Regions from separate parts of the Bacillus sp. OTU2372 genome, predicted to be linked through region 3. Evidence: predicted binding sites of a transcription regulator. Region 3 holds the regulator's gene; each other region holds the start of a gene.
What was found. The regulator Rex, encoded in region 3, represses fermentation and respiration genes when NADH is low (regulators of the CRP and FNR family bind a similar motif). The targets are predictions, from matches to a motif close to TTGTGAAATATTTCACAA.
Positions count from the first base shown of each region.

Region 1: adhE (bifunctional acetaldehyde-CoA/alcohol dehydrogenase) is a predicted target of Rex. The motif match lies at 1,355-1,372, and genes of this name have one in related genera.
Region 2: AAHB15_RS19365 (TIGR04190 family B12-binding domain/radical SAM domain protein) is a predicted target of Rex. The motif match lies at 1,055-1,072, and genes of this name have one in related genera.

Region 1 is NZ_JASATK010000003.1:181,940-185,411, reverse strand. Features, by position in the region: gene adhE (bifunctional acetaldehyde-CoA/alcohol dehydrogenase) at 1-1,331, opposite strand, end outside; gene AAHB15_RS08645 (hypothetical protein) at 1,465-1,692, opposite strand; gene AAHB15_RS08640 (CAP domain-containing protein) at 1,986-3,119, shown strand; lysine riboswitch at 3,308-3,472, shown strand, end outside.
Region 2 is NZ_JASATK010000013.1:122,917-126,388, forward strand. Features, by position in the region: gene AAHB15_RS19365 (TIGR04190 family B12-binding domain/radical SAM domain protein) at 1-983, opposite strand, end outside; gene ybaK (Cys-tRNA(Pro) deacylase) at 1,275-1,751, shown strand; gene AAHB15_RS19375 (PRK06851 family protein) at 1,968-3,071, shown strand; gene AAHB15_RS19380 (hypothetical protein) at 3,102-3,257, opposite strand; gene AAHB15_RS19385 (DNA alkylation repair protein) at 3,381-3,472, shown strand, end outside.
Region 3 is NZ_JASATK010000027.1:49,675-53,146, forward strand. Features, by position in the region: gene AAHB15_RS25760 (cytoplasmic protein) at 1-431, opposite strand, end outside; gene AAHB15_RS25765 (polymer-forming cytoskeletal protein) at 447-1,169, opposite strand; gene AAHB15_RS25770 (YhbD family protein) at 1,182-1,805, opposite strand; gene AAHB15_RS25775 (redox-sensing transcriptional repressor Rex) at 1,912-2,565, opposite strand; gene moaC (cyclic pyranopterin monophosphate synthase MoaC) at 2,601-3,098, opposite strand; gene AAHB15_RS25785 (ABC-F family ATP-binding cassette domain-containing protein) at 3,376-3,472, shown strand, end outside.

The DNA.
Region 1 (3,472 bases), on a different contig from region 3:
TGTACAGCCCCTACGTTCGTAGAAACAGAGTTACCACCATATGTGCCGCAGCCAAGTGTTAAAGATGGCATATAGGCATTGTAAATATCCCCTATCGCACCTTGTGATGATGGAGCATTAACAATAATTCTTCCTGCCTTCATCCTGATGCCATACTTGTTAATAACGGTTTGGTCGTTTGTATGGATGACTGCAGAGTGTCCTAACCCGCCAAATTCAAGCATTTCTTCCGCTCTCTTAATACCTTCATCAGTTGAGTTCACCTTAAAGCAGGCTAAGACTGGGCTTAATTTTTCCCTAGATAGCGGATACTTAGGACCGACGCCCTTCAATTCTGCTACAAGGATTTTTGTGCCTTCTGGAACTGTCACTCCCGCCTTCGCAGCAATTTTATAGGCGGCCATACCGACAATTTCAGGATTAACCGCACAAGAATGTTCATTAATGACTAACTTTTCTACTTTTTCTTTTTCCTCTTCATTTAAGAAATAACAGTTATTAGTGATCATCTCATTTTTAACATCGTTGTAAATTTCTTTATCGATAATAACGGCTTGTTCGGAAGCACAAATCATACCATTATCGAAAGTTTTTGAAAGAATTAAATCATTCACCGCTTGTTTAAGATTGGCTGTTTTTTCAATGTAGCATGGAACGTTACCTGGTCCAACTCCTAAAGCTGGTTTTCCTGAGCTATAAGCGGATTTCACCATGCCCGCACCGCCAGTGGCAAGGATCATCGAAATTTTATTATGATTCATTAATGCTTGTGTCGCTTCTAAAGAAGGTGTTTCAATCCATTGGATGCAATTCTCTGGCGCTCCTGCTTTAATAGCTGCATCCCTTAACACTCTAGCTGCTTCACTGCTGCATTTTTGGGCAGATGGATGGAAGGCAAAGATAATCGGATTACGTGTTTTAATGGAAATGAGCGCTTTAAACATCGTTGTTGATGTTGGATTAGTGACTGGTGTTACCCCTGCAACGACGCCCACAGGCTCAGCAATTTCAATCATGCCTTCATGTTCGTTTTCATTAATGATGCCGACTGTTTTGTTATATTTAATGTTGTGGTAGACGTATTCGGTTGCAAACATGTTTTTAATAATTTTATCCTCGTAAACGCCTCTTCCAGTTTCTTCGACAGCAAGTTTTGCTAACGGCATATGCTGATCAAGACCTGCTAGTGCCATTTGCTTAACGATTTCATCAATCATTTCTTGGTCAAAGCCTCTAAATACCTCTAATGCTTTTAAACCTTTTTCAACTAAGCCATTAATCATGTCTGTTACATTCTGTTTTTCTTTTACTGACTTTTCTACTACTGCCATGATATTCCCTCCAATTATCGTCTATGTGAATTATTTCACATATTTTTATAAAAATTAGATTACGAATTTAGCATAAATTGAATTGTTAGTTTGTGAATCGCTTCACAAACTAGTTTAATAAATTAGGAAATGATTATTCACACACTGGATTACGCGGGATTTTTTCAAATAAAATTTCTGTTAATACTTTGGAGTATTTTTTAACAATGACTACATAATTTACTGTCCAAATACAACTTGGAATCTCCTCATTTTCTTTCATCAGCATGGCTTCAAATGGGTCACCGACTATTTCTTCGAAGAGGTCTTGGGTATAAGTTTCAGCATCTGTTGAGAAGGTTTGCCATTCACAAATCATCATGTCTTATCACTCCTTGTTTCTTTATGTTTACATCATAACACGGAAAAACGATAATAGTTTGTGAAATATTGAACAATCTTTGAACATTGGTTGCTTTTACTAATTTTAGTTCTATAGCACTAATAATCCATTTTTCGATAACAGAGAATTGTTATTGAGTTTAAATAAATGTAAACGTTTTCAATTAAATTATTATATTAATATATCAATGGTAAATAATGACTACTACAAGCATATTACTTATATTATTAAAGATTTTTGGTTAAAATTCTAATAGAAATGGAGGAAAATCGATGTTGCGTTTTCTAACGATTATAATTGCTATTTTTTTAATACATTCTTCTTGGCCTTTTATAGAAAAACAATTTGACAATACAAGCCTTACCAATAGTATTTCAGAAGTGAATACTTTAAAAGACAACCCTGAAGTCAAAACAACCATTCAAAACATATACAATGAAATCCAAACTGCCTTGAAACAGCTTGGCGTACTATTAGATGATAGTACTAAACAGAATCAACAATCAACTGAATCAAATAACGAGTCAAAGGTAGAATTAAATACACCTGCACAACAGGACTTCTCTATTTTTAACATTGAACTGGGCGATAGTAAAGATGACGTTGTCGAAAACTTAGGGACGCCTAACCGTTCCACCCTTAATGAATATGGGACCACTTGGAATACCTATCATGATAATTACCAGAATTTCTTCATGGTCATGTACAATAATGAAAATAAGGTGGCTGGCTTATATTCCAACCAAGACTTAATTGCCTCCAAAAAAGGAATCAAATTAGGGACAGCAAAAGGAACAGTTCGTAACCTGCTTGGTAATCCCCTAACCAGTATTCAAAAAGGGCTTGTCCTTTACAAATTACCTGAACAGGAGGACTATGATATTTTCTTGATAGATAATACCTATGTCACTGTTTTTTATGATAAACATGAAGGCAATACCGTTACAGCTGTTCAATTAATCAGCAAAGACCAAGAAAATAAGAAAGTAGACTTTTATACAAAACCAAGCTCGCAGTTAAAAGAAGGCTTTGAGTATCAGTTATTTGACTTAACCAACGCTGCCCGGGTTGAACACCAGCTTCCGATCCTTACGTGGGATGAGCATGTACAAGTAACCGCCCGAAAGCATAGTACTGATATGGCCGTTCATAATTATTTTGACCACACCAATCTAAAGGGGCAATCACCGTTTGACCGAATGGCAGCGGATGATATCGTGTATCAGCTGGCGGGTGAAAACCTGGCTTACGGCCAATTCAGTAGTATTTTTGCCCATGAGGGATTGATGAATTCACTAGGGCACCGGGAAAATATCCTGCGTAAGGGGTACACGTTTCTAGGTGTAGGCGTTGCCTTTAATAATGAGTCACAGCCATATTATACGGAAAATTTTTATGCAAAATAAGTGAGAAGAACTAACACTCGCTGAACATTGGCTTCGGCGAGTCTCTTTTGTTAAGGTGAACTTTAGTCCCATTCATTTTGTGATTTTTTCATTTATTCAAAAATTTGCAGTTGGTTTCCCTTGTAATGAAACGGAAAATTTGCTATATTACTAGTAATTACATATTCTCTTACTTCAATACCTTTTGAAGTGAGGATAGAGGCGCAAAGACCATCAGTACACTATTTGAGGAAAATGAGGTCCTATGATGATTGTGGAAAGGGGAATTTGCCGAAGCGGATAGAGTCTCATTGATCTTGAAGCTGGTTCTGTGTTGAATAAGCACAGAATTGTCATATAGGAAACTATATGGA
Region 2 (3,472 bases), on a different contig from region 3:
ACGCTTTCATTTATCATTTTAAAATATTCTTCATCAGCATATTGGAATAATTCAAACACAATTTCATTTTTTAAATGGAGTTCTTTTAACTGGCTGAAAAATTCTCGGACATATTCCCGCCCGACTTGACGAAGGTCATGCAGGATAAAAATCGGGGCGCGGCTGAAACGCGAAATAAATTGAATATCACTGGCAAGCTTCTTCGGAGAGCGTAATGCCAGTGAATTCCGATTACAGTTTTGGTCATATGCCTCTCTCGATCCACCGCAGATTAAGCAGTTTTGGGTACAGCCTCTAGCTGTTAACAAGGCCGTGTTAGGATACTGAAGCCAGCCATTGTATGGCAGTGGATCAAGAAAGTTGCGATATTTAAACACGGATCGAATGGTATAGCGATAGCCTGGAACATCAATGTCATCCAAGTCTTTTGGAACGTAGGTGATGGGATTGTAACCGCATTCTTTTCCGTTTTTCCAAGTAAGATTAGGAATATCAGCATAATGGGTATTACCTGCTTCGATTTTATTCATGAGTAAAAGCATTAGCTTTTCGGTTGAGTCACCGCGCATAACAAAATCAATAAATGGATATTCGATTAGCTCCTTATGATAATAAGTGGCCGATAAGCCGCCAAAGATAATGGGCGTTTCAGGGTGCAGGGTTTTTACAATCTTTGCGAGTTCAATACTTCCGTGTGCATGCGGCAGCCAATGAAGGTCGATTCCGAATGCCTTCGTTTTTATTTTTCGCAGCTTTGCTTCGACATCAAATTTGTCACTCATCAGCATGCGGTTCGCAATATTAATAATTTTTACCTTTAGGCCATACTGTTCTAAATAATCGGCAATACTTGTCAGCCCAATCGGGTACATTTCAAACACGGGTGAGGATAGGACCACATCACTAATGGGACCGGCAAGTAACGAGTTCTTTCTAAAGTCATATACACTAGGGGCGTGTAATAACACTAAATCGTATTTCATCGTTTTCACCTCAGTCAATTTAAGGGGGAATACTTTTTTTAATTAAAAAATTTGCGCGAATTAAAGTAAAAATGTGATTGTTTTCACAGGGATATATGGCTTGGTAGCGGTCATCTGCCCTATTTCAATGTAGTTACGGTATCATCTTAATTTTAGTTTACTATAATAGTTGTTTAATAGAGTGACGAACGAGTGACAGATTTTGGATGAATTTGTGTATGATAAGGTTTTTCAATCCAAAATGGCAAATGATATAATGCTTTTATATAAATGGTTTAAAGGATGATGGTAATGGCACAGGCAAAAACAAATGCGATGCGGATACTTGACGCAAAAAAGGTCGAGTATGAAATGCTTACATACGATCATAAAGATGGAAAAATTGACGGAATATCGGTAGCCGAAAAGATTGGAAAAGAACCTAAGGAAGTCTATAAAACCCTTGTGGCCCAAGGCGCTAGTAAAAATATTTTTGTATTTGTCATACCCGTAGCGGAGGAACTGGATCTGAAGAAGGCCGCCAAAGCGGCGGGAGAAAAAAGCATGGAGATGCTGCCCATGAAGGATATACAAAAGTGGACAGGCTATATTCGCGGCGGCTGCTCACCGATTGGCATGAAAAAAGAGTATAGGACGTTCCTCGATGAAAGCAGCAGAGGGCTGGAATCAATGGTCGTAAGTGCCGGTAAAATTGGTGTTCAGATCGTGCTTGCACCTAATAAATTACAAGAAGTCACAAAGGCTGAACTTACCCCAGTGACTAAATAAAAGAAGGACTGACAATCTTACTTGAGCATTCATGTAAGATAAATTTTTTATAGGCACTCACCTAAAAAACAAAAAAGCATAAGATAATCTGAAAAGTGAGTCACCTTCATAAGGGTTGACTTTTAAGCTTTAGATAACCTTTGCTTGTTAGAAAACTAGTCTAATACCTCTTAAGGTAATGGCGAAGTTGAGTTGTTTAAAAGGGAGTGTTGATGGGTGGCAGGGAAAATCAAAAATTATTTTGCCGGCGGTAATACTGCCAGAGGTTTTTATAGTCTTTATGACTCCAACCTACAAGGATTAGAGAGATTGTTTATTTTAAAAGGCGGACCGGGAACCGGTAAATCCTCACTTATGAAGAAAATTGGCCAGGAGTGGGTTGAAAAGGGCTACAATATTGAATTGCTTCATTGTTCTTCTGATAATAACTCGATCGATGGTGTGATCATTCCAGCTTTAAAGGTTGGTATTGTAGACGGTACGGCGCCGCATGTGATTGAGCCTAAGGCACCCGGTGCAGTTGAAGAATATATAAATCTTGGTGAGGCTTGGGACTCCCGCGCCCTGAATGTACAGAAACATGTGATTGTGAAGCTGACCAATCAGATCAGTTACTCCTTTCAGAAGGCCTATGCAACGTTTAATGAAGCATTGGAGATTCATGATGAGTGGGAAACAATTTATATTAACAGTATGGATTTTATAAAAGCGGACCAATTGACAATAAAATTGATTGATTCCTTCTTCGGAAAAATAAAGTTAAATAAGACCCCGGATGTCCGCCATCGCTTTTTAGGGGCTGCTACGCCGCAGGGAGCCGTTGATTTTGTCCCAAATCTAACCGAGGAAATACCAAAACGCTATTTTATCAAAGGGCGTCCAGGCTCAGGGAAATCAACTATGCTGAAAAAGCTGGCAGCTGCAGGTGAAGAGCGCGGCATTGATGTAGAAGTCTATCATTGCGGTTTTGACCCGCACAGCCTTGATATGGTTATTTTCAGGGAGATGGGTGTAGCGATTTTTGACAGTACGGCGCCGCATGAATATTTACCAAGCAGAGACGGTGATGAGATCATTGATATGTATGAGCTATTGATTGAGCCTGGTACCGATGAGCTATATGCTGATTTTATCAGTAACATTGCTGAAAAATATAAAAATAAGATGACGGAAGCGACCAGTTATCTATCTAAAGCCAAATCCCTGCATGATGAGCTGGAAGAGATTTATGTAGCCGCAATGGATTTCTCAGTTGTTGAAAAAATTCAAGCCAGAATTTCTGAGGAAATAAATGATTTGTCTGCAAGTAAGGTTCAATAAATGGATAATGCCGGGGAAATCCCCGGCATATTATTTATGCGGATTGGTCTTACTTTGCTGTCCTTTATTGCGTTTATTCCCCTTACTGTTATCACCGCTGACGAACTCGGTGCCAAATTCAGCTTCTGAGTGCCCTGCTTGCGGTGAATTTTGATTACGGCTGCCTTTATTAAATTTCTTTGTCATCTATATCCCCCCTATCTGCTAATAGTGTGTCATCGAAACAGTGGATTATCCGGATAAAATGAAGGGGAAAATGGGAAATAGTAGAACAAGTAATGGAATGGATTTGTGAAAGGATAGATGTTGGTGTTAACAAAGATCACATCATTAACAAAGCTGTTTGAGGAAAATCGCAATGCTGGTAACGCTGAACCCATGCAAAATTATATGAAAGGCCA
Region 3 (3,472 bases):
ATCTTAACTTTGTCTGCTGTTAGTAATCCTTTGATGTCGAAGCCGCCGGTGGAATCAAAGGTCTCATATTCCACATTTCCTTTAACTGAGATACTTCCTTTAATGGTCGCAACATCTCCGCTTAACTTTTCACCAACTTCGAGCAGACCAAACACCTTCATCTTCTTCAAACTAGCATTCCGTCCGACCATCATCGTGCCCATAACAAGTGTATCGTTGGACGCCATATCACCTTTAACCTCGGCCTCGCCCATAATTTTTACCGAGCCTGTTTTCACATTATCTCTCGCCTCACTCGTTCCATAAACATGAAAGGCGGAACAATCCACGTCATTCACAATGGTCCCTTCACCGCGGATGCTGATTTTATCATATATGCCGCCTGGATAGCTTCCCGAACCATTAATAATTAAATTTTGTCCTTTGCCCATTCTCTTCCCCTCCTCCTAAACCTTCTGAATATCGCCTACAACCGAATTTTTATCTTGAGAAAATTCATCCGTATATTCCACCACACCGATCTGACAATTCGGACCTATCTTCACTTGGTGACCCCGGACCACCTTCGCCACGGTATTTTCCAGTACAATTGTGTCACCCTCAATCAAATCAGTTTCTAATTGGTTTTTGAAAAAAGGTTTAAATATAGCGCCAATAAAGGACCCTTTATGTTGTTTAACGGTAATGGACTGCCCGCCTATTTCCTTTGCCCTACAATCCCCATAAACCTCCACATCGATTTGCTCTGCATTGAGAAGTCCCCCAATTGTAAAGCGATATTTTCCTTTAAAACTCTCAACTTCACAATCTTCACCCACTGTTAAAATACCATGAATGGTAATCTGTTCCGCTTTTACTTTACCTTCAACATTGACTTTTCCGGAGACCTTTACGTTTTTTACCGAAAGATTTTGCGCAACCTTAGCTGTCCCATCCACTTTCAGTTTCTCGCCCTCAATATTTCCGTGAAACCGGGCATTGCCGTTAACTTTTACATTAGTGGCTGCTACATTTCCCATCAAAGTTCCTGAGCCGTTACATTCTAATACATCACATTCTAGGTCACTATTTACGGTCCCACTTCCATTCAGTGTAACCAGAGAAAAATGTCCTCCATTGGACGAACCAAGTCCATTGATGACCAGGTCCCCTCTTCGATTCGTTTCCATAGTCATTCTCCCTTATAATAATTTAGCTTTAATTTCTTCCATACATGTCATCATAGATAATACAGTGACCACTTTTGTTCCCGGTTCAAAATGAAAGGCCTCTGAATTAATCAGCAACAGGCAGGAGGAAACGCCAAGCTTTCTTGTTATCACTAATTCACATTTTTTCTGTTTTATCACATGCGCGTTGTCCTTTAAGACCTGAAGCAGCATTTTACCTTCATCTAAATTTATTTCACCCGATTGTAAAAGTTTCTCTAATACATAAACTTCGAGCATTCTTGAAAAGGTAAACTGATGACCGCCCTTATCCATTTCCAAATAGATATCCATTACAGGTGGTGAAACAATGTTGCGTTTTATAAGATCGTCCTTTTCCAGCTCTAAATCACTAATATTAGGTGAAAACATATCTGCTAATTCATCCAAAGACAAATTATCCTTCATGGTCTGGATTTTATTAATCCGCTCTAAAACCTTTTCTTTTGGAAAGAACGTTTCCTGTCCAGTAAAGGTGGATTTTCGGATAAACCACTCTTCGGGGATAAGATCTTTCCGTTTCCATCGGTAGAGCTGCCCATAAGAGATACCGGCAAGTTCCAGTAGCTCCTTCTTAGAAATTAAATCGTCGCTCATTTTAGATAACCCCTTTCTGAAAACAGTGTAACATAACACTGTTATGCTAGTAAAGTGATAAAAAAAGTGTTTCACTAATTTTTGTAAGTGAAACACCCTTTTATCATTATTCCTCTATTTCTTCTGTTGGGTAATGCTTTAAGAAGTAAACTAAAGACTGCAGTTCCACTGCCAAGTCGATGTGATGAACCCTGATCGATGAAGGGACATTTAATCGTGCTGGAGTGAAATTTAAGATCCCTCTCACTTCAGCTTTTGCCAGCCTGTCGGTAATCACTTGGGCAACAGGTGCTGGAACCGTTAGAATGACAACAGATATTTTTTCCTCTAAGAGCACTTTTTCGAGATCATCCATCGGATAAACCGGAACTTCACGAATTTTTGTTCCCTCTTTTGCCGGATCGACATCAAAGGCAACTTCAATTTTTGTATTATTGTTTTTTAAGAAATTATAATTTAAAAAGGCAGTACCTAGATTCCCAACCCCAATTAACGCAACCTTTGTTAATTCATCTTGATCAAGTGTCTTACGGAAAAAGGTCAACAAATAGTTGACATTGTAGCCATATCCCTTTTTCCCCAAGGCCCCAAAATAGGAAAAGTCTCGGCGGATTGTCGCACTGTCTACCTTTACCGCTTCACTTAGTTCTGCAGACGAAACTCTTTGTTTACCTGAAGTATGCAGATTTTTTAAAAATCGATAATAGAGGGGCAGCCGTTTTGCTGTCGCCTGTGGTATCTTCATCGTTTCATTACTCATAATCTCCCACACCCCATTATAAAAATTTGATAATATTATTTAACTTGTTCGGTTCTTTTGAAGTCCCCATTTTTTCCGCCCGTTTTCTCAACTAAGTAAGTTGGTCCAATGATCATACCTTTATCTACTGCTTTGCACATATCATAAACGGTTAAAGCGCATGCTGATGCAGCTGTGAGCGCTTCCATTTCAACACCTGTATTCCCTTTTGTTTTAACGGCTGCAGCAATATGCAACTGATAGCTTCCATTTTGATTCTGTTCCCATGAGAAGGATATATTGACCCCTGTTAATGGAATCGGGTGACACATGGGAATAATATCCCAAGTCTTTTTCGCTGCCATTACCGCTGCAACTTGTGCGACAGCTAAGACATCACCTTTTTTCATTTCATGGTTCGTTATTTTTTGATATATTTCTTCACTTACGATAATACTCGATTGAGCAAGAGCCGTGCGTGCCGTTTCGGGTTTGTCGCTGACATCAACCATTTTAGCTCTGCCTTCTTCATTAAAGTGCGTAAATTCTGCCATAAAAAAATCCTCCTACAAAAAAATAATACACTATTTTTAACACTATGTGTGTGAAACTTTGAGCGAAATATACATTTTTCTTGAAAAAAGTGCCATCGATTACTCTTTATTGCTGTCATTACGCTTATAAGGTACACTATTTGTATGGTAGGTAATTTTGAAAGCTGAAACTTAGTGAAGTTTTTCACTAAACAAATGAAATCGAATACAGCCGTTTTTTATAAAAGATCTGACGTAATCCTATTTTACGTTTTGTTGTTAATAGAGGTGATTTAAAATGATTTTACTACAAGTGAACCAGCTGCAAAAATATTATGGCGCTGAGCTTATTTTATCGAATATAAAGCTTGAATTACAAACCCGCGACCGTGTGG